DNA from 2 places in the Salipiger bruguierae genome. Region 2 is predicted to be linked to the other one. Evidence: riboswitches for the same ligand, from Rfam matches in the RefSeq annotation. Region 2 holds a riboswitch; the other holds the start of a gene.
What was found. Region 2 has a riboswitch for cobalamin ahead of PVT71_RS20895 (DUF1636 domain-containing protein). Riboswitches for the same ligand answer to the same signal wherever they lie in the genome.

Region 1 (10,575 bases), 370 kb from region 2:
GTGCTGCCGAGCCCCGCCGCCACGAGCTCCACCTCGGGGTCGAGCAACGGCGCGTCGAGCACGAGGCGCGGGCGCGCCGGGCGGGTGTAGAGATGCACCTCGTCCTCGTCGACCTCGCCGAGCTTGCCGTGGCCGTTCGAGCGGAAGGTGTCGACGCGCGAGGCGTGGACCTTGCTGACATGGCGCGCGCCGTGGATCTCGCCCTCGAAGAGGATCACCGCGCCGACGCCGGTCAGGTCCGGGATCGCGGCGGCGAGGATCGCGTCGCGCATGTTGCGCGGCCCGTCGGTGTCGGGCTGGCCGGCGTGGCGCTGCGCGCCGGTGAAGACCACGGGCTTGTCCGAGCGGACCAGCAGCCGGGCGAGGAAGGCGCTCTCCTCCATGGTATCGGTACCATGGGTGACGACCACCCCGTCCACCCCCGGCTCGGACAGCCGCGCGTCGATGTGGCGGCAGACGCCGTGCACCGCCTCCAGCGTCAGCGCGTTGCTGCCTGCGACGGTGAAATTGTCGACCTCGACGGTGATCCCCGGCAGCGGCGCGTGCAGGCTCTGCAGCAGCGCGTCGCCGCTCAGCCCGGCGCTGACCGGCCCGCCCTCGGTGGCGGCGAAGGAAGCGATGGTGCCGCCGGTGGCGACGAGGACGATATGCGGCATGGGGATATCCTGCTGGAACGGCGGAGCCTTTTGCGCCTGCATAGGCAGCGCGGCGGGCGAAGGCCAGATGGCGGGCGCGAAAACCGCGCACAGAGGCGGCCGGATCGACGGATGCCGAAAAATTCGTCGCCGGAAAAGTCGTCGCAGGAGGGGGAGGTGCGGCGACCCCAAGGGAGGAGGAGAAGGGTCGCCGCAGATTTCCGGGGTTGAGGGAGGAGGAGAAAGACCCCGGGAAATCGTTTGACGCGTTGCCGCGTCGACAGGGGGATATCTACGCGCCGCCCCCGCCCCGGACAACGCACAATCCTGCAGAGCCGTCTTGTCCTCATTGCATGGCCGGGCGGAAGGCCCTTTCCACACGGGCTCCGGGCGGGCTCCACCGTGGCACACATGCTGCAGTTGCGGGCAGCTCGATTTATTTGAGCCCGCCCTCGCACAACAGCATATTGACGCAATTGGGCTGCGGTGTTCTAGATATAGTTGCTTTTCGGTTCATCGAGTCGGGCGACGGCCCGGCGCGGCGCTAAGAGGGAAACCGGTGGAAACCCGGTGCTGCCCCCGCAACTGTAAGCGGCGAGTGAAGGCCCCGAGAGCCACTGGGACACCCCGGGAAGGCGCGGCCGGAACCACGACCCGCCAAGCCAGGAGACCTGCCGAAGGCCCGACTGAATGACCACGAACGGAGGGTTCGGGGCGTGCGAAAACGCGGCGGGCAGGCCCCGCCCGGTGACGCGTCGCCGCCTTCCAAGCTGAGGACGCAAGAGCATGATCACCGTCTACTCGAAACCCGCCTGCGTGCAGTGCACCGCCACCACCCGCGCGCTCGACGCCAAGGGGCTGGACTACAACGTGATCGACCTCACCGAGGACGACGCGGCGATGTCGCTGGTCACCGAACTCGGCTACCGCCAGGCGCCCGTCGTGACCTTCGGCGACGATCACTGGTCGGGCTTCCGCCCGGATCTGATCGCGCGCCTCGCGAACTGAGCACGGCGGGACCGGGCATGTCGGGGCTCGTCTACTTCTCCTCTGCCAGCGGCAACACCGCGCGCTTCGTCGCCAGCCTCGGCCGGGCGGGGGCGCGCATCCCGGTGTCGCCCAAGGAGATGACGCCCGAGACGCTCGATCCCTTCGTGCTGATCTGCCCGACCTACGCCGATGGCGAGGGGCGCGGCGCGGTGCCGAAACAGGTGATCCGCTTTCTCAACGACCCGGCCCGCCGCGCGCTGCTGCGCGGCGTGATTGCCGGCGGCAACCGCAATTTCGGCGAGACCTTCGCGCTCGCCGGCCGTGTCATTGCGCAAAAATGCAACGTCCCCCTGCTCTATTCCTTCGAGCTGGCGGGAACGACCAAGGATTTCGCCCGCGTCAACGACGGGCTCGACGCTTTCTGGGGGACCCCATGCTTGACCGCCTGAACGAGACGCTGGACTACCACGCGCTCAACGCCATGCTGAACCTCTACGACGCGGACGGCAACATCCGCTTCGAGGCCGACCGCATGGCGGCACGGCAGTACTTCCTGCAGCACGTGAACCAGAACACCGTGTTCTTCCACTCGCTGACGGAAAAGCTCGGCTACCTCGTCGAGGAAGGCTATTACGAGGCGGAGGTGCTCGAGCAGTACGCGCCCGCCTTCCTGCAGAAGATCTGGGACGCGGCCTTTGCCAAGAAGTTCCGCTTCCCGACCTTCCTCGGCGCGTTCAAGTACTACACCTCCTACACGCTGAAGACCCGCGACGGGAAACGCTTCCTCGAGCGCTACGAGGACCGCGTGGTGATGGTCGCGCTCGCGCTGGCGCGCGGCGACGAGGCGCTGGCCATGTCCTTCATGGAAGAGATGCTCTCGGGCCGGTTCCAGCCCGCCACGCCGACCTTCCTCAACGCAGGCAAGAAGAGCCGGGGCGAGCTGATCTCCTGCTTCCTGCTGCGCATCGAGGACAACATGGAAAGCATCGGGCGGGCGATCAACTCGTCGCTGCAGCTCTCGAAGCGCGGCGGCGGCGTCGCCCTGATGCTGACCAACATCCGCGAGGCCGGCGCGCCGATCAAGGGCATCGAGAACCAGTCCTCGGGCGTGATCCCGGTGATGAAGCTGCTCGAGGACAGCTTCTCCTACGCCAACCAGCTCGGTGCCCGCCAGGGCGCGGGCGCGGTCTATCTCAACGCGCACCATCCCGACATCCTGAAGTTCCTCGACACCAAGCGCGAGAACGCCGACGAGAAGATCCGCATCAAGACCCTCAGCCTTGGCGTGGTCATCCCCGACGTGACCTTCGAACTCGCCAAGCGCAACGAGCCGATGTACCTCTTCTCGCCGCATGACGTGCAGAAGGTCTACGGCGTGCCCTTCTCCGAGATCTCGGTCAGCGAGAAATACGAGGAGATGGTCGAGGACAAGCGCATCCGCAAGACCAAGATCAACGCCCGCGCCTTCTTCCAGACGCTGGCCGAGATCCAGTTCGAGAGCGGCTATCCCTACATCATGTTCGAGGACACGGTGAACGCGGCGAACCCGGTGGCGGGCCGGATCACCATGTCGAACCTCTGCTCGGAGATCCTGCAGGTGGCCGAGGCGTCGGAGTTCAACGACGACCTGAGCTATTCCAGGCTCGGCACCGACATCTCGTGCAACCTCGGCTCGATGAACATCGCCAAGACCATGGATGGCCCCGATTTCGGCGCCTCGATCGAGACCGCGATCCGCGCGCTGACCGCGGTGTCGGAAATGTCGGCGATCGACAGCGTGCCCTCGATCCGCCGCGGCAACGACGAGAGCCGCGCGATCGGCCTCGGGCAGATGAACCTGCACGGCTACCTCGCCCGCGAGCACGTCCACTACGGCTCCGACGAAGGCGTCGAGTTCACCTCGGTCTACTTCGCCGCCGTGGCCTATCACGCGCTGCGCGCCTCCTGCGCGATGGCGCAGGAACGGGGCATGACCTTCAAGGGCTTCGAGGCGTCCAAGTACGCCGACGGCAGCTTCTTCGACAAGTACGTCACCCGCGACTGGCTGCCCGAGAGCGAGACCGTCACCGCGCTCTTCGACGGTATCGCCTTGCCCACCCGCGCCGACTGGGAGGCGCTGAAGGCCGACGTGATGGCGCACGGGCTCTACAACCGCAACCTGCAGGCGGTGCCGCCGACCGGCTCGATCAGCTACATCAACAACTCGACCTCCTCGATCCACCCGATCGTGTCGAAGATCGAGATCCGCAAGGAAGGCAAGATCGGCCGCGTCTACTACCCGGCCGCCTTCATGAACAACGACAACCTCGAGTATTACCGCGACGCCTACGAGATCGGCCCGGAAAAGCTCATCGACACCTATGCCGCGGCCACCGAGCACGTCGACCAGGGCCTGTCGCTGACGCTGTTCTTCCCCGCCGAGGCGACGACGCGGGACATCAACCGCGCGCAGATCTACGCGTGGAAGAAGGGGATCAAGACGATCTACTACGTGCGCCTGCGCCAGACCGCGCTCGAGGGCACCGAGGTGCAGGGCTGCGTGTCCTGCACGCTCTGAGGGGATGACGCGGGGGCGCTGCCCCCGCACCCCCGGAGTATTTTTCGAAAGATGAAAAGGGGCGCGGGCGCGCGCTCCGTCTGACTGAGGGCCGAAGGCCCGCGAATGGGATGATCCGCCATGAAGGACACCGTCACTTCCCCCGCCGTGCCGCGGGCGATCAACTGGAACCGGCTGCAGGATGACAAGGACCTCGAGGTCTGGAACCGCCTGACCGTCAATTTCTGGCTGCCCGAGAAGGTGCCGCTGTCGAACGACGTGCAGAGCTGGGCGACGCTGACCGACGCCGAGAAGCAGCTGACCATCCGCGTCTTCACCGGCCTGACGCTGCTCGACACGATCCAGAACTCGGTCGGCGCGCCGGCGATGATGCCCGATGCGCAGACCCCCCACGAAGAGGCGGTGCTGACCAACATCGCCTTCATGGAAGCGGTGCACGCGCGCAGCTACAGCTCGATCTTCTCGACGCTCTGCTCGACGCGCGAGGTCGACGAGGCCTTCCGCTGGTCGGACGAGAACCCGCACCTGCAGGCCAAGGCCCGCGCCGTGCTCGAGACCTATGCCGCCGGGGCCGACCCGCTGAAGCGCAAGATCGCCTCGGTCTTCCTCGAGAGCTTCCTGTTCTACTCGGGCTTCTACCTGCCGATGTACTGGTCGAGCCGCGCCAAGCTGACCAACACCGCCGACCTGATCCGCCTGATCATCCGCGACGAGGCGGTGCACGGCTATTACATCGGCTACAAGTTCCAGCGCGCGCTGGAGCGCGAGAGCGCCGAGCGCAAGGCCGAGCTGAAGGATTACGCCTTCTCGCTGCTGTTCGAGCTCTACGACATCGAGGCGCGCTACACCGAGGAGCTCTACGACGGCATCGGTCTGAGCGAGGAGGTGAAGGCCTTCCTCCACTATAACGCGAACAAGGCGCTGCAGAATCTTGGTTTCGAGGCGCTTTTCCCGCCAGAGGCCGCAGAGGTGAACCCGGCGATCCTGGCGGCGCTGAGCCCCGACAGCGAGAACCACGACTTCTTCTCGGGCTCTGGCTCGTCCTACGTGATCGGCAAGGCGGTCGCGACCGAGGACGAGGACTGGGACTTCTGATCCCGGGCTGACCTTCCAGAGCCGCGGCCGGAGACCCGGGCGCCGCTTTTTCATGTTCGGGTCGCGCGAAATGCCGCGTCGATCAACATGAAGCGCCGCCCGCAAGTTGCAGGCGGCGCTTTGTTTTCTCTCCCTGATGGTCTTCGGATCAGAAGGTCTTGGTCAGGCCGAAGTAATAGGCGCGGCCGGGCTCGTTGTAGGTGTTGGCCCCGTCGCCCGAGCGCAGGATTTCTTTGTCGAAGAGGTTGGTCACCCCGGCCTTGAGGTCAAAGCCGTTGTCGAAGGCGTAGGTCATGCCGAGGTTGACCAGCGTGTAGGGATCGCGGTCCTCGGTGTCCTCCACCGCGTAGCCGGTCGAGCCGCTGTACTCGGTCGCCTCGGTCGGGCCGTAATGGGTCAGCGAGGGCAGCAGCGCGAACCTGTCGCTGACCTGCCAGGTGAGCGAGGCGTTGATCGTGTAGTCCGGCACCAGCGACAGCGGAACCTCGACCGACCCGGCGCCCTCGAGTTCGAGATCCTGCACGGATTCGATCATGTAGGTGCCGTTGATCGCCAGTGACAGGCGCTCGCCGAGCGGCGCGGCGAAGCTGCCCTCGAGCCCCTGCACGCGGGAGTTCGGGATGTTCTCCCACTGGTAGAGCCGGCCCTCGCGCCAGGCGCCGCGCTGGTAGACGAGGGCGGAGCCGACCTGCTCGGTGCCGGCCTGGATCTTGTCGTGGTAGTCGTTGTGGAAGTAGGTCAGCGTCGCGTTGATGCCCGTCTCGCCGCTGTACTGGACGCCGATTTCCTTGTTGATCGAGGTCTCGGGGTCGAGGTCGGGGTTCGAGAGCACGTAGCACGGGCCGTTGCCCTGGTAGGGATAGGGGCAGCCGTTCCCCGAGGTGACGTAGACGTAGTTCTCCGACAGCTGGTAGAGCGTCGGCGACTTGAAGGCCCGGGCGACGCCGCCCTTCAGCGTCCAGGAGGAATTGATCGCGTAGGAGGCGTTGAGCCCGCCGGACCAGTTGTAGCCGAAGGTGTCGGCGTGATCGAGCCGGACCGAGGGCGTGAGCGTCAGCCGGTCGGTCCACTCGATATTGTCCTCGAGATAGAGGCCGATCGTGGTCTGCTCGGTGACCTCGGCGCCGCCGGCGGGGTCGAACTCGTCGGACTCGACCGTCGCGAAGGAGCTGTAGTCGCCGAGGTCCAGCTTCTCGTGGCGCAGCTCGGCGCCCAGCGTCAGCGCCGAGGGACGGCCCAGCAGCGTGTGGCCGACATAGGCCTCGGACTTGCCGGAGATCGCCTGCAGCAGCGCGCTGTCCCAGTCCTCGCCGTTGATCCGCCCCTCGCTGCCGCCCGCGCCGGCCTCGCCGAGGCGGCGGTTGTCGGTGTGCTCGTATTGCAGGTAGCTCATCGTCTCGCCCCAGCCGTAGCTGCCGTTGTGGGTGAGCGCGAGCGTGCCGCGTTCCATGACGTTGGTCTCTTCCGCGTCCGAGGCCAGCTCGTTGATGAGGTCGGTGCCGCCCGAGCCGAGCGCGTTCGACAGCAGGGAATCCCCGGCGTAGAGGTTGCCCTGACGCGACCAGCCGAGTTCGAGATCGACGCTGTTGCGGTCGCTCGGTGTCCAGCGCAGCAGTAGCGAGGCGTCCTTGTTGACCACGCCCTCGCTGCCGGCGGGATAGGTGCAGTCGGCCTCGTCCTCGCAGGTCACGGCCTCGGCGTTGATCTCGGGATCGTCGGCATCCGTCTTGTTGTAGCTGCCCGAGAAGCGCAGCGACCAGTCCTCGTTCAGCTTCCGGGCCCAGAGCAGGTTGTAGCGCTGCGTCGCGCCCTCGAGGCTGCTTTCGGGCACGTCGAAGAAGGTGCCGAGCTGCAGCAGGTTCTCGTCGGGGGCCTTGGTGATGATGTTGACCACCCCGCCCGCCGCGCCCGAGCCGTAGCGCGCCGCCGCCGGGCCGCGGATCACCTCGATGCGCTCGACCAGCTCGGCGGGCACCCAGTTGGTGTCGCCGCGCGTGTCGCGCTCGCCCGACCGGCCCTGCTTGACCGACATGCGCGACAGCACCGGCTTGCCGTCGACGAGGATCAGCACGTTCTCGGGGCCCATGCCGCGGATGTCGACCTGCCGCTGGTTGCCGCGCTGGCCCGAGGGCGAGGTGCCGCTGAGGTTGACGCCGGGCATCTTGCGGATGATCTCGGCGATGTCGTTGACCACCGGCTGCCGGGCGATGTCGCCCGAGGTGATGGTCGAGGCGCCGAGCGCCTGCTTGATCTGCTCCTCGGCGGTGAGGACGATGGTGCCGAGCTCGTAGCCGTCTGTGTCGTCGATCAGGGTGTCCTGTGCCAGCGCCGGGGTCAGCGGGACTGCGGACAGGATAAGGACGGCCGTGCCAGAGGCCAGCCGTGCACGTGCGGATGCCATGAGCGATCCTCTCTGCGCGTAAGGGGTTTCACGATGGGGTGAGGTTCGCTGGCATGGGCTGGCCCGGGCCGGTGAACCACCTTGCGCGGACGCTGGCAATTAATCAGATAAATTTAGTCGGATATTTGTCGCATTATCGCAACAGGGGCTTGTGCGCCCTGAAAGGTCGGCGGCAGGGGCTGGCCCCCTGCCGCCACCATCGCCGGGAAGCGGTCAGGCCAGCACCTCTCCCGCCAGCCGCGCCACCGCGAGCGCGGTGCGGTCGGCGTAGCGCCGCGCGACGAAGGAGATGCCGAGCGGCATGCCGTTGGGCCCGGTCAGCCCCGGCGCCGAGACCACCGGCACCTGCAGCAGCGTCCACATCGAGTTCATCGCCGCGTCGCCCGTGCGATCGAGCCCCACCGGTGCCTCGCCGCAGGCCGAGGGCGTCATGATCGCGTCGAACCCGCCCATGATCTCGTCGAAGGCGGCGCGGCAGCGGTCGGCGAGCGCATAGGCGTGGCGCGCGTCCTCCGGGGTGATGCCGCGCGCGTTGCCGACGATGCCGAGGTATTCCTCGTGGATGCCGGGCGTGTTGCACACCTCATTGAGGAAGGAGGCGCGGCCCTCGCGGGCAAGGATCACCGAATGCGCCTCGGCGATCCCGGCAAAGAGCGGCGGCAGTTCGAGCTCGATCACCTCGGCCCCGGCCAGCCGCAGCGCGTCGGCGGCCTCGTCCAGCGCGCGGCGCATCGGCGGCTCGGTGCGGTCCCACATTGGCGTGCGGCAAAGGCCGATGCGGGTGCCTGCAAGGGTCTGCGGCTCGGGCGCGGGGTCAAGCTCGAAGACGTCGCAGAGCAGCCCCAGATCCTCGGCGCTGCGCGCGTAGAGCCCGAGCGTGTCGCAGGTCACGGAATACTGTTTCAGCCCCTCGCGGCTGATCACGCCCCATGTGGGCTTCATCCCCCAGACGCCATTGAACGAGGCCGGGCGGATGGTAGAGCCGCCTGTCTGCGTGCCGAGCCCCACCGCCGCCATGCCGCAGGCCACCGCCGCCGCCGAGCCCGACGAGGACCCGCCCGGCGTGCGCGTCGGATCGAGCGGGTTGCGGGTCTTGCCGCCACGGTTGGTCGAGGCGAACTCGGTGGTCACCGTCTTGCCCATGATCAGCGCCCCTGCCGCGCGCAGCGTGTCGATACAGGCGGCATCCACGCCGGGGCGGCTGCCGGCGTAGCGGGCGGTGTTGTGCTCGGTCGGCATGTCCTTCGTCGCGATCACATCCTTCACCGCCACCGTGACACCGGCCAAAGGCCCCTTCCCGGCCCGCGCGTCGAGCGCTTCTGCCTGCGCACGCAGCAGGTCGGGATCGAAGTGCGAAAATGCCTCGACCTTCGGCTCCCAATGCGCCACCCGCCGCAGCGTCCGCTCGGCCACCTCGGCGGCGCTTCGGCGTCCGGCGGCGAGATCGCCCGCGATCGCGGTCGCGGTCATCGGATCAAGGGGTTCGGGCTTGCTGGTCACGGTCATGGCGGCTCCTTTCCTGTCCCGCGCCGGGGCGCGCGCCCCGGCACCGAGCACCAAAGCAGAAACCGCGCGCGCTGGCAGGCGAGGTTTCTTCAGTCCCGCCGCCAAATTTTCTCACTAGGTATTTCGGCCCGCTCGCCTCGATCCTGAGGCCACCGGAGCAGGCCCGCGAGGGACGATCCCGGCCAAGGAGCCCGCACGGAAAAAGCGGGCCGCACCCATCGTCCGCAGGAGAGACCCATGACCAAATCCGACCTCCCCGCCGCCAAGGCCCCGCGCCGCGATGCGCGCGGCATCTCGCGCCGCGGGCTTCTGAAGTCCGGCGCCGCCGCGGCCGCGGCCAGCGCCTTCCCGGCGCCCATGCTCTGGGCGCAGAACATCAAGGACATCACCATCACCCACCTCGGGCAGTCCTATTCGACCATCCCCGAGATCGAGGCCAAGGCGAACGAGGAGCTGGGCTTCAAGGTCGACATGCAGACCGCGCCCGACCCCACCACCCACGTCAACCGTCTGCTGACCCAGCCCAAGACGATCGACGTCACCGACATGCCGAACACCAACCTCAAGTATTTCACCGGCCGCGGCGTGCTGATGCCGGTCAACGTGTCGGACTACAAGTACTGGGACAAGACGCTGTCGCTCTTCGTCAACGGCACCTATCCCGACGGCACCGAGGCCTCGAAACAGGGCATGGCGCCGATCAAGGCGCAGTACTGGACCGACGAGACCGCGCAGGACTATTCGCCCACCCCGACCGACCACCTCGTGGGCGTGCCGCTCTATTTCAACGCCGACACGCTGGGCATCCGCCCCGACCTCATCGGCCGTCCGATCGAAAGCTGGGCCGAGCTGCTGAACCCCGAGTTCTCGGGCCGGGTGGCGCTGCAGGACGGCGTGTCGATCGGCGTCGCCGATGCCGCCATGGCGCTCGAGGCGACGGGCGAGATCACCTACGGCGACAAGGGCAACATGACCCGCGAGGAGATCGACAAGACCATCGAGGTGCTGACCGCGCTGAAGCGCGAGGGGCACTTCCGCAGCTTCTGGACCAACTTCGACCAGTCGGTGCAGCTGATGGCCTCGGGCGAGGTGCTGCTGCAGTCCATGTGGTCGCCCGCCGTGACCGAGGTCCGCACCCGCGGCATCGACTGCAAGTACAACGGCATGAAGGAAGGCTACCGCGGCTGGTACATCATGATGTCGGCGATGAACCACCTCGAGGGGCTGCAGCGTGACTGCGCCATCGAGTACATGAACTGGATGAACTCGGGCTGGGCCGGCGCCTTCATCTCGCGCCAGGGCTTCTACAACTCGGTGCCCGAGAACGTGATGCCCTTCATGAGCGAGAACGAGTGGGGCTACTGGTACGACGGCAAGCCCGCCAGCGAGGA
Region 2 (10,575 bases):
CGGCGTCCGACAGCGCCCTCAGCTTCGCGGTGCAGTCCTCGTAGAAGGCCGAGAGCAGGGCGTTGTAGCGCGGGTCCGAGAGCGGGATCTCGGTGGTCACCGGGTAGTCCATAGCGATCTCGACCACGTCCTCGCGCAGCATCCCCTCGACAATGCGCCGCGCCTGCCCCTGCCGTCCGGCCTTGCGGAAATAGGCGACGTGGCGCGCCGCCCGCAGCAGCCGGTCGGCGCGCACCGACATGAGCTCGGGATCGCCCGGGCCGAGCCCGACGCCCCATATGGTGCCCTGCACCTGAACCTGCGCCACGGGGGCGGTGCCGATCTCGCCCTGCACGTTCATTCGGCGCGGCTCGCGAGCGCGTTGATCGCGGCGACGGTGATCGCGCTGCCGCCGAGCCGGCCTTCGACGATTGCGCAGGGGGCGGGTTGCGCCTGCCAGAGCGCCGCCTTGCTCTCGAGCGCGCCGACGAAACCGACCGGGCAGCCGATGATCGCCGCGGGGCGCGGGCAGGCCGGGTCCTCGAGCATGTTCAGCAGGTGGAAGAGCGCCGTCGGGGCATTGCCGATGGCGACCAGCGCACCGCCGAGATGCGGCCGCCAGAGTTCCAGCGCCGCGGCCGAGCGGGTGTTGCCCATCTCCTGCGCCATGCCCGGCACGGCGGGATCGTGGAGCGTGCAGATCACCGGGTTGCCGGCGGGCAGGCGGGGGCGGGTGACGCCCTCGGACACCATGCGTGCGTCGCAGAGGATCGGCGCGCCCTCCGCCAGCGCCCTGCGTGCGGCTGTCGCGAAGCCCGGCGAGAAGCGGATCCGCGCCTCGAGCCCGACCATGCCCGCCGCGTGGATCATCCGCACGGCGACCGGCTCCTCCTCGGGGGTGAACCGCGCGAGGTCGGCCTCGGCGCGGATCGTCGCGAAGCTCTGCCTGTAGATGGCCGCGCCATCCTTTTCGTAGTCATAGGGCATCAGGGCATCCCCGGAAGAAGGGTGGGAAGATCGTCGATCTGGGCGGGCGAGAGCCCCTCGAGGTCGGGCGTGTCCGCGGGCGCGCCGTCCCGGATCAGGTCGAAACCGCCGTCGCGGCCGACCAGCGTGACCGGCGCGGCGCGGGGAAAGGCGCAGCCCTTGGCGCAGCCCGAGACATGCAGCGGCTCGGCGAGCCTCGGCGCGAGCCGGGTGGCGAGCGGGCGCGTCTCGACCGTCGCCTGCGGGCAGAAGGGGGTGCCGGGGCAGGCATGGGCGGCAAGGAGCGGATCGCCGGGGGCGGTGACGAAGCCCGGAGCATCGGTGCCGGGTCGGGCCCCGGTGAGGCAGAAGAGCCGCCCGGTCATCAGCCGCATCGCCTCGGCCCCGCTGCGCGCGACGAGGTCAGCAAGTGCGGCTGCGTCGATCGCGCCGAAGGGCGCGCCGAGGATTTGGCCGTCCTCGGTGCGGCCGGGACTGGGCGCGGGACCGGCGGCACGCGGTGCGGCCTGCTGCCATTCCGGCGGCAGCGCGACCCGTTTCAGGTGCCGCGCCATGCGCCCGGACTCCCTGCCGCCCGTGGCGACGAACCATGCGGCCATCTCCGCCAGCGCGTGCATCGCCTTCGCCTCGGTCACCGGAAGACCCTTGGCCGCCCCGTCCGCCCGCAGGATCAGCCCGCCGCCCAAGCCAGGCTCGAACCGGAAATCCGCCGAGCCCGCCGCCAGTTGCCCCCGCGCGCCGCTGTCGAGCGCAAAGCCCATCTTGCTTGGCAGCGGCGGCAGCGCCGGAAGCGCCGCGAGCATGGCCCCGTGCAGCCGGTCGGTAAGGTCTCCGGGCCGCCAGTCCACCGGCATCAGGATGTTCCGCCGCGCCTCGACCACCGGGTCCGCGTCGATCAGCCCGAGCGCGCCCAGCCCCTCGAGCAGCGCCGGGAAATCCTCCTCGGACACGCCGCGCACCTGCAGGTTGGCGCGCGAGGTCAGCTCCAGCGTGCCGTTGCCGTGCCTCCGGGAGAGCGCGCAGAGCGCCGCCACCTGCGCCGCGCCCAGCTCGGCCCGGAACGGCCGCACCCGCACCACCAGCCCGTCGCCGGACAGCATCGGGCGGTGCGCCCCGGGGCACCAGCCCCTGACCCGCGGCGCGCTCATGGCTCAGCCCCCGGCCCGGCCAGCGCCGAGTTGCGCCGGGTCTGCCAGAGCCCGGCCTCGCGCAGAGCGTGGAACCGCGCCAGCATCGCGGCATGGGCGCCGGGGTTGGCCGCGCGCAGGAAGGCCTCGGTCGCCGGATCGCCCAGCGTCGCCGCATGGTAGAGGTCGAAGAGATGCGGGCCGACCGCCCCGGCAAGCTGCGCGAAGGCCGCCATGTGCTCGAGCGTCGCGGCGATCTCGGCGGCGCCGCGGAAGCCATGGGCGCGCATCCCGGCGATCCACGCCGGGTTGGCGGCGCGGGCCTGCACGACGCGGGCGATCTCCTCGGGCAGGGCGCGGGCGCGGGGGCGCGCCGGGTCGGTCGCGTCGAGGTGGTAGAGCGTGGCCCGCCCGCCGGTCACCGCCTGCGCGGCGGCGAATCCGGCCTCGTGCGCGGCGTAGTCGGCGGCCAGCAGCAGGTCGGTCTCGGGCAGGTCCTGCGGGTGCACGAAGGCCTCGGCCCCGGCCACCCGCGCGCGGATCCCGGCCTCGTCCCGCACCGCGCGCGCGCCGTCCAACGCCCAGGCCGAGGCGGCAAGCCAGGCCTCGCCCGCCGCGCGCCGCGCTGCCTCGCCGGAGCCGTCGAGCGCCGCCCCCATGCCGAGCCCGAAGCTGCCCGGCGCGGGCCCGTAGACGCGCGCGCCCGGAAGAGTCCCGGAATAGGGGTTCCAGTCCGTCGCCTCGTCGCGGGCGGCGAGCGCGGCGATCACCTGCCCGAAGAGCCCGGTCAGCACCGGGAAGACATCGCGGAAAAGGCCCGAGACCCGCAGCGTGACGTCGATCCGCGGGCGGTCGAGCTCGGCGACCGGCAGTATCTCGAAGCCCGAGACCCGGCCCGACCCCGCGTCCCAGCGCGGCTTCACCCCGAGGAGGTGCAGCGCCATGGCGAACTCCTCGCCGGCGGTGCGCATCGTCGCCGAACCCCAGAGGTCGACCACCAGCCCGCGCGGCCAGTCGCCGTGGTCCTGCAGGTGGCGGCGCATCAGCTCCTCGGCGAGCGCCACCCCCTGCGCAAAAGCGGCGCGGCTCGGCACGGCGCGCGGGTCGGTGGTGAAGAGGTTGCGCCCGGTCGGCAGCACGTCGCGCCGCCCGCGGAAGGGCGAGCCCGAGGGGCCGCCGTCGATCCGCCGCCCGTCGAGCGCGGCGATGAGCGCGGCGCGCTCGGCATGGGCCGAGGCGGCGATTTCCGGCTCCGCCCCGCCCGCGGGCAGGCGCCCCCAGACGTGCAGCCCCTCGCCGAAGCGGCTCTCCTTGACGTCGCAGACGAAGCGGTCGATGCGGGGGATCGCCTCGGCGGCGGAGGTGGTGCCGTCCAGCCCGAGATCGGCCTCGAGTCCGCGCGCCCGCGCCTCGGCGCGGATGTCCTCCTGCAGCCGCGCGCGGCGGCGCGGGTCGAGCCCGTCGGCGGTCGAGAACTCGTCGAGCAGCGCCTCGAGATGCGCCAGATGGTCCGGCGTCCCGCTCTCGCGCAGCGGCGGCGGGACGTGGCCGAGGGTGAGTGCGCCGATCCGCCGCTTGGCCTGCGCCGCCTCGCCGGGATCGTTGACGATGAACGGGTAGAGCACCGGCAGCGCGCCGGTCAGGGCCTGCGGCCAGCAGTGATCCGACAGCGCCACCGACTTGCCCGGCAGCCATTCCAGCGTGCCATGCGCACCGACATGGACAAGCGTGTCCACCCGGGTCTGAAGCCAGAGATGGAAGGCGACATAGGCGTGGCGCGGCACGCGGGAGAGGTCGTGGTACTCGTCCGCGCGCTGCTCCGGGGTGCCGCGCTCGGGCTGCAGGGCGACCACCGCGGTGCCGAGCTCGACCGCGGCGAGGCGGAAGGCGCCGTCCTCGGCGGAGGCATCCTCCTCGGGTGCGCCCCAGGCGGCGGAGAGCTGGTCCTGCATCGCTGCCGGAAGGCGGGCGAGCATGGCGCGGTACTCCGCCAGCGGCAGCCGGAGTTCGCGCGCCTGCAGCCGCCGTTCCAGCCCGCCGCAGTCCTCGGGAATGGAATAGCCGGCGGCCCGCAGGTCATCGAGGATGGCGCGGGCCGAGGCCGGGGCGTCGAGGCCGACCGCGTGGCCGAGGTTCCAGTCCTTGCCGGGATAGGTCGAGAGCACGATCCCCACGCGGCGCGCGGCGGCGGGCGTCGCCGCGAGCCGCAGCCAGCCCATGACCCGCGCGACCGCGCTCGCGATCCCGGCGGCATGGGGGTGGTGCAGGGCGCGGGCAAACTGCAGGTCCGGGTCGCGCGCGTCCGGCCGCTTGAACGAGACGACCCCGGCCAGCAGCCGCCCGTCGACCTCGGGCAGCACCACGTGCATGGCGAGGTCGGCGGGGGAGAGCCCGCGCTCCGCGCCGGTCCAGGCGGCCTCGGTCGAGGTCGCGAGCGCCACCTGGAAGACCGGCACGCCCGCCACGTCGAGCGGCGAGCCCGCCGTCCCGCCGGCGCTGAAGGCGGTGGCGTTGACGATGGCATCGGGGGCGAGCCGCGCCACCTCGGCGCGCAGCGCGGCGACCGTGGCGGGGTCCTTCAGCGAGGGCGCAAAGAGCCCGATCACCGCGCAGCCCTCTGCCCGGAACGCCTCGAAGAGCGCCCGCACCGGCGCCATGTCCGCCGCCGCGAGATGGGCGCGGTAGAAGACCAGCAGCACCCGCCGCCCCTTCTTCTCTTTCCAAATACGCCGGGGAGCGCGAGGGGCAGCGCCCCTCGCATCTTCGCCCGCCAGCGCCTCGAGCGGCTCCGCGCCGGTCTCCGGGGTCCATGTCCCGGCCTGCGGCAGGGCGGGCGGGCTGCGCAGCGGCGCGGCCGCCAGCCCCGAGGCGAGCGCCAGTTGCGCCAGCGCCGCCCGCGCGGCCTCGGGCCCGCCGCTGTCGCAGAGCTGGGCGAGGCGGCGCAGGGTCGAGAGCGGCAGGGTCGAGACCTCGTCGAGCGCCGGGTCGGGCCGTCCGTCGCCCGGCAGCACCGCCAGCGCGATGCGCCTCTGCCGCGCCAGCGCCTGCAACTGCTGGAGCCCGTAGTCCCAGTAGGCCCGCCCGCCGATCAGCCGCACGAGGATGCCCTTCGCCCCCGCGAGCGTGCGCTCCACGTAGGTGTCGACCGACAGCGGATGGCGCAGCTGCGCAAGGCTCGCGAGCCGCAGCGAGGGCAGGGCGCCCTCCGGCCCGCCGCCCGAATGCCAGGCGTCCGCAAAGGCCCCGAGGTCGCTGTCGGAGAAGGAGAGCACAACCAGGTCCGCCGGATCCTGCATCAGATCCGTCGGGGTCTCGAGGTCCTCGAGCCCGTGGCTTTCGCGGAAGACGACGTGCATCGCGGCCTAGCCCACCACGTCGAGCGCGGCGCGGCTCAGCGCGGCGCGGATCTCGTCCTCGCGGATGCCCTCGTGCTCGGCGATCACCACCAGCCGCCCGGCGCGGGGCTCGCCCGGGCGCCACGGGCGGTCGTACTGGTGGCGCACCCGCGCGCCCACCGCCTGCACCAAGAGCCGCATCGGCTTGCCGCTCACCGCGGCGTAGCCCTTCACCCGCAGGATGTCGTGGCTGCGCGCCAGCGCCTCGATGGCGTGGACCAGTTGCGCCGGATCGCCGAGCTCGGGGAGATCGACGGTGAGCGACGCGAAGTCGTCGTGATCGTGGTCATGCGGCGTGTCGTGGTGGCTGGGGCGCGCCTCGAGATCGTCCTCGGCAGCCGCCCCGAGCCCGAGGATCACCCGCGGGTCGATGGCACCCTCGGCGACCTCGATCACCGGCAGCGGGCGCGGTGCCTCGGCGGCGATGACCTCGCGCGCACGGGCAACACCCGCGGGCCCGGCGAGGTCGGGCTTGGTCAGCAGCACGAGATCGGCGCAGGCGATCTGGTCCTCGAACACCTCCGAGAGCGGGGTCTCGTGGTCGAGGCTCTCGTCGGCGGCGCGCTGCGCGTCCACCGCCGCCACGTCGGGCGCGAAGCGGCCCGCCGCCACCGCCTCGGCATCGGCCAGCGCGATCACCCCGTCGACGGTGATGCGGGCGCGGATCTGCGGCCAGTCGAATGCCTTCAGCAGCGGCTTCGGCAGGGCGAGGCCCGAGGTCTCGATGAGGATGTGGTCGGGGCGCGGCTCGAGCGCCAGCAGCGCCTCGATCGTCGGGATGAAGTCGTCGGCGACGGTGCAGCAGATGCAGCCGTTGGCCAGCTCGACGATGTTCTCGGCCGGGCAGTCGGGCAGGGCGCAGCCGCGCAGGATTTCGCCGTCGACGCCGACGTCGCCGAACTCGTTGACCACCACCGCGAGCCGACGCCCGCCGGGGTTGTGCATCAGGTGGCTCACGAGGGTCGTCTTGCCCGAGCCGAGAAAGCCGGTGATCACGGTGACGGGGAGTTTCGATAGATCGGCCATGTCAGCTGTCCTCTGCGCGGTGGGGGTCGGTGTGGGTGAGCGGGGGGATCCGGGCGACGCAATTGCGCTTGAAATGCTCGGGGCGCTGGCGCCACGGGATCACCCCGTCGGGCGCGGCGTGGTACTGCGCGGCCCCTGCAAGGATCATTTCGGGATGCGCCGCCTCGTCGACGTTGGAAAAGACGTAGGTCCATTTCCCCGCCCCGCCGCGCAGGGCCACCGTGCAGCCGTGGTCGCAGTTCTGCAGGCATTCGGTCGCGGTGATCCGCAGCCCGTCGGGCCGCTCCAGCGCGGTGATCCCGTCGTAGAGCGCCCGGCCGGGCCGCCGCTCGTCCCGCGGGTCGGCCCCCGCCCGGCGGCAGGTCACGCAGACCAGCAGCTCGGTGTCGCTCTGCTGTGGCGTGTGCGCACAGTCCTTCATTCGTGTCGCCTCTTTGTTGGGCGCACAGGGGTAACGGCGGAATGGATCCCGGGCACGGGAACACCCCGACACCGGCACACCCCGTCCGGTCTCAAAAGTCATGGCTGGCAGGTCTCCCGGCTCACGGAATTCCGGGCTTTCGGCCCGACGGACGCTCTGCCTTCCCAGCCTGTCGGCCAGTGGCTTTCCGAGCGCCCTTTCCCGTTCACGGTCGCGGGGGCGGCTGTGCCTGGCCGCGATCTCTCGCGGCTGCACATTCCCTTTTCACCCGTTTACACGGGCACCAGCGTGGGGTCAGATCGCCCGGAAATCCGCCCCCTGTCAAGACCGGAGAGAGCAGCATGAGCGACGAGGCAAACATCCGCCACGCCGAAAAGATGAAGAAAATCAAGGCCGCGCGGGACCGGATGATGGAAGGAAAGACCGGTGAGAAGGGGCTGATCCTCGTCCATACCGGCCCCGGCAAGGGCAAGTCCTCCTCGGGCTTCGGGATGATCCTGCGCTGCATCGCCCATGGCATGCCCTGCGCCGTGGTGCAGTTCATCAAGGGCAACTGGGTGACCGGCGAGGCGAAGATGATCCGCGAGAAATTCGCCGACGAGTGCCGCTTCTTCGTCTCCGGCGAGGGCTTCACCTGGGAGACGCAGGACCGCGAGCGCGACATCGCGGCGGCGCAGCGCGGCTGGCAGATCGCGCAGGCGCAGATCCTCGATCCCGAGGTGCGCTTCGTGCTGCTCGACGAGATCAACATCGCGCTGCGCTACGGCTATCTGGACATCGACGAGGTGGTCACTTTCCTGCTCGAGCGGAAGCCGCCGATGACCCACGTCTGCCTGACCGGGCGCAACGCCAAGCCCGAGCTGATCGAGGCGGCGGATCTCGTGACCGAAATGACGTTGGTCAAGCACCCGTTCCGCGACGGGATCAAGGCGCAGCAGGGCGTGGAGTTCTGAGCTCTCGGGAAGTGAGCGCCGCCTCAAGCTGGTCCCAGCGGTCCGAGGGCGGCAGGCCGAGGCGGATCCAGCTTTCTGAGTAGGGGAAGACCCGCGTCCAGATCCGCCGCGCGGCGAGATGCTCCTGCGCGGCCCGCGCGTCGGGGGTGGCATAGGTCCGGAAGAGCGGCGAGCCGCCGACCAGCTGCCATCCCGCGCCGCGCGCCAGCGCATCCAGCTTTGCGGCACCATGCGTGAGGCGGGCAGTCGTCTCCGTCTGCCAGTCCTTGTCCAGAAGCGCGGCCGAGGCGATCTCGATCGCCGGGCCCGAGACCGGCCACGGCCCCGCGAGCTCGGCCAGCCGGTCGCCGAGCGCGCCATGCGCCAGTGCGAAGCCGAGCCGCAGCCCGGCGAGCCCGTAGAACTTGCCGAAGGAGCGCAGCACGACCACGTTCGGCAGCTCGCTGCCGAGGCGCGGCGCGAGGGACAGCCCCGGTTCGGGGTCGCCAAAGCTCTCGTCCACCACCAGCAGCCCGACGCGCCCGGCCAGCGCCGCGAGCGCCTCGGGAGGGGTGCGCCGCCCGTCGGGATTGTTGGGGTTCACCACCACCGCAAGGTCGGCGCCGGCGAGTGCGTCGAGGTCGCGGGCCTCGGTGACCTCCCAGCCGCCCGCGCGCAGTGCGGCGGCGTGTTCGTTGTAGGTCGGCGCCAGCACCGCGGCCCGGCCTGGCGCGCGCAGCATCGGCACGATCTGGATCGCCCCCTGCGCGCCGTTCACCGCGACGATGCGGGCGGGGCAGCCGTAGGCCGCACGGGCGGCCGCGATCAGCCGGGCCATGTCGCTCCTGCGCGGCAGCACGGCCCAGGCCTCGGCAGGGATCGGCGGCACCGGGTAGGGATCGGGGTTGATCCCGGTCGAGAGATCGAGCCACGCCGCCCGGTCGCCGCCGAAGCGGGCCATGGCGGCGTCAAGGTTGCCGCCGTGGTCGCGGGCGGTGCTGGGGATCGGGTCGGCGAGGCTGTCCATGCGGCTCACCGGAACAGGATCAGCGCGGCAAGCGCAAGGGCGCAGAGCGCCATCGCCCGCCGGTAGAGCGCCAGCGCGCGGCCGAGATCGCGCGGGTCGGGGTCACGCGCGCCGCCATTGAGCCAGGGCTCCTCGGCGACCCGGTCGCCGTAGACGCGCGGCCCCGAGAGGCGGACGTCGAGCGCGGCGGCCATCGCCCCCTCGGGCCAGCCGGCATTGGGCGAGCGGTGCTTCGGCGCGTCGCGCAGCATCACCCGGAGGCCATCGCGGGCGCGCCGCCCGGAGGCCAGCGCGAAGACGAGCCCGGTCAGCCGCGCCGGGATCCAGTTCACCGCATCGTCGAGCCGCGCCGCGAGTTTCCCGAAGGCCTCGTAGCGGTCGTTCCGGTGGCCGATCATCGAATCGAGCGTGTTGACCGCCTTGTAGGCGGCGATGCCGGGCAGCCCCGCGACAGCGCCCCAGAAGAGCGGCGCGACGATCCCGTCCGAGCTGTTCTCGGCAAGGCTCTCGGTCGCGGCGCGGGCGATGCCCGCCGCATCCAGCCGCTCGGGATCGCGCCCGACGATCATCGACACCGCCCGGCGTGCCTCGGCCATGTCGCCCCGCGCCAGCGGCCTTGCCACGGCGGCGACGTGATCGTGCATCGAGCGCATGGCGATCAGCGGCCAGGCCAGCACCGCGCCGAGGAGGCTGCCCGCCAGCGTGTCGGGCAGCAGCGCCTGCGCCGCCAGCGCGGGCAGGGTGGCAAGGGTGACGACCAGCGCCGTCGTCAGTGCCCCGAGAACCAGCCTGCGGGTCCGGCCGCCGCGGTTGAGCCGCGCCTCGAGCGCCGCGATCGCCCGGCCGAGCCAGGTGACCGGGTGGCCAATCCGGGCGTAGAGCCATTCCGGCCAGCCCAGCAGCAAGTCGAGCGCCATGCCGCCCAGCATCATCAGCGCAAAGCTCATGGTGCGCCCGTCCCGAAGGTGAGAACGCCCGCGAATCCGGCCTCGGCCAGCGCCGCCGCGCCGTGCCTTGGGACTGCGCCGGGGGCGAAGATCAGCCCGCGCGCCGAGCCGGTATGGGCGCGCAGCCAGCCGAGCGCGCCGAGCTCGCGGGCAAGCCCGGACGTGGGATCGCCTTGGGGGCCGCGCCGCGCGGCGCAGCGCCCGGCGGAGGCGCTGGCGAGTGCCGCCGCCCGGCCCAGATCCCGGTCCCGCGTCGCCCTTTCCCAGTCGAGGACCAAATCCGAGACGTCGTCGAAACCGTTGTCCGCCGCGTCGGTTCGCTGCGGCGGCCCCCAGAAGCCGCCGAGGATCGTGCAGGCGGGCGGCGGGGGAAGCTCGCGCAGGATGTGCCCCTCGCGCGAGGCCCAGAGCAGCGTGTCGGGCGCAGGGTACATCAGCGGATCGCTCGCGCCCTCGACGGCGAGGCAGGCGGCGGCGAGCGCCTCGGCGCTGCCGTCAAAACCCGCGGAGCGTGCCAGCGCCACCAGCGTCGCGGTCGAAGCCCCCGCGCCGCCGCCGAGCGGGGCATCGCGCGAGGCGCCCGGAAAGCGCGGCGCGATCCCGAGCGCGCGGGCGAAGCGCTCCAGCTGGCCCGGCTCGAAGGGCGGCGCGCCCTCGCCGGGGGCCGACACCCCGAGGTCCGGGCAGGCCACCGTCACCAGCGCCACGGGACCCTCCGGCCCCATGCGCCCCTG

Region 1: linked by a shared signal. The riboswitch ahead of nrdH (glutaredoxin-like protein NrdH) and the one ahead of PVT71_RS20895 (DUF1636 domain-containing protein) in region 2 are both predicted to bind cobalamin.

Annotation. Positions count from the first base shown of each region.
Region 1 covers NZ_CP123385.1:18,682-29,256, reverse strand. Annotated here, with positions in the region: gene PVT71_RS14385 (asparaginase) at 1-656, opposite strand, end outside; cobalamin riboswitch at 1,128-1,329, shown strand; gene nrdH (glutaredoxin-like protein NrdH) at 1,422-1,643, shown strand; gene nrdI (class Ib ribonucleoside-diphosphate reductase assembly flavoprotein NrdI) at 1,661-2,074, shown strand; gene nrdE (class 1b ribonucleoside-diphosphate reductase subunit alpha) at 2,059-4,182, shown strand; gene nrdF (class 1b ribonucleoside-diphosphate reductase subunit beta) at 4,303-5,277, shown strand; gene PVT71_RS14360 (FepA family TonB-dependent siderophore receptor) at 5,426-7,678, opposite strand; gene PVT71_RS14355 (amidase) at 7,892-9,184, opposite strand; gene PVT71_RS14350 (extracellular solute-binding protein) at 9,422-10,575, shown strand, end outside.
Region 2 covers NZ_CP123385.1:1,398,008-1,408,582, forward strand. Annotated here, with positions in the region: gene PVT71_RS20870 (precorrin-2 C(20)-methyltransferase) at 1-340, opposite strand, end outside; gene PVT71_RS20875 (precorrin-8X methylmutase) at 337-966, opposite strand; gene PVT71_RS20880 (cobalamin biosynthesis protein CobG) at 966-2,114, opposite strand; gene cobN (cobaltochelatase subunit CobN) at 2,111-5,449, opposite strand; gene cobW (cobalamin biosynthesis protein CobW) at 5,456-6,514, opposite strand; gene PVT71_RS20895 (DUF1636 domain-containing protein) at 6,516-6,935, opposite strand; cobalamin riboswitch at 7,024-7,238, opposite strand; gene cobO (cob(I)yrinic acid a,c-diamide adenosyltransferase) at 7,277-7,888, shown strand; gene cobD (threonine-phosphate decarboxylase CobD) at 7,860-8,894, opposite strand; gene cbiB (adenosylcobinamide-phosphate synthase CbiB) at 8,900-9,841, opposite strand; gene PVT71_RS20915 (propanediol utilization protein) at 9,838-10,575, opposite strand, start outside.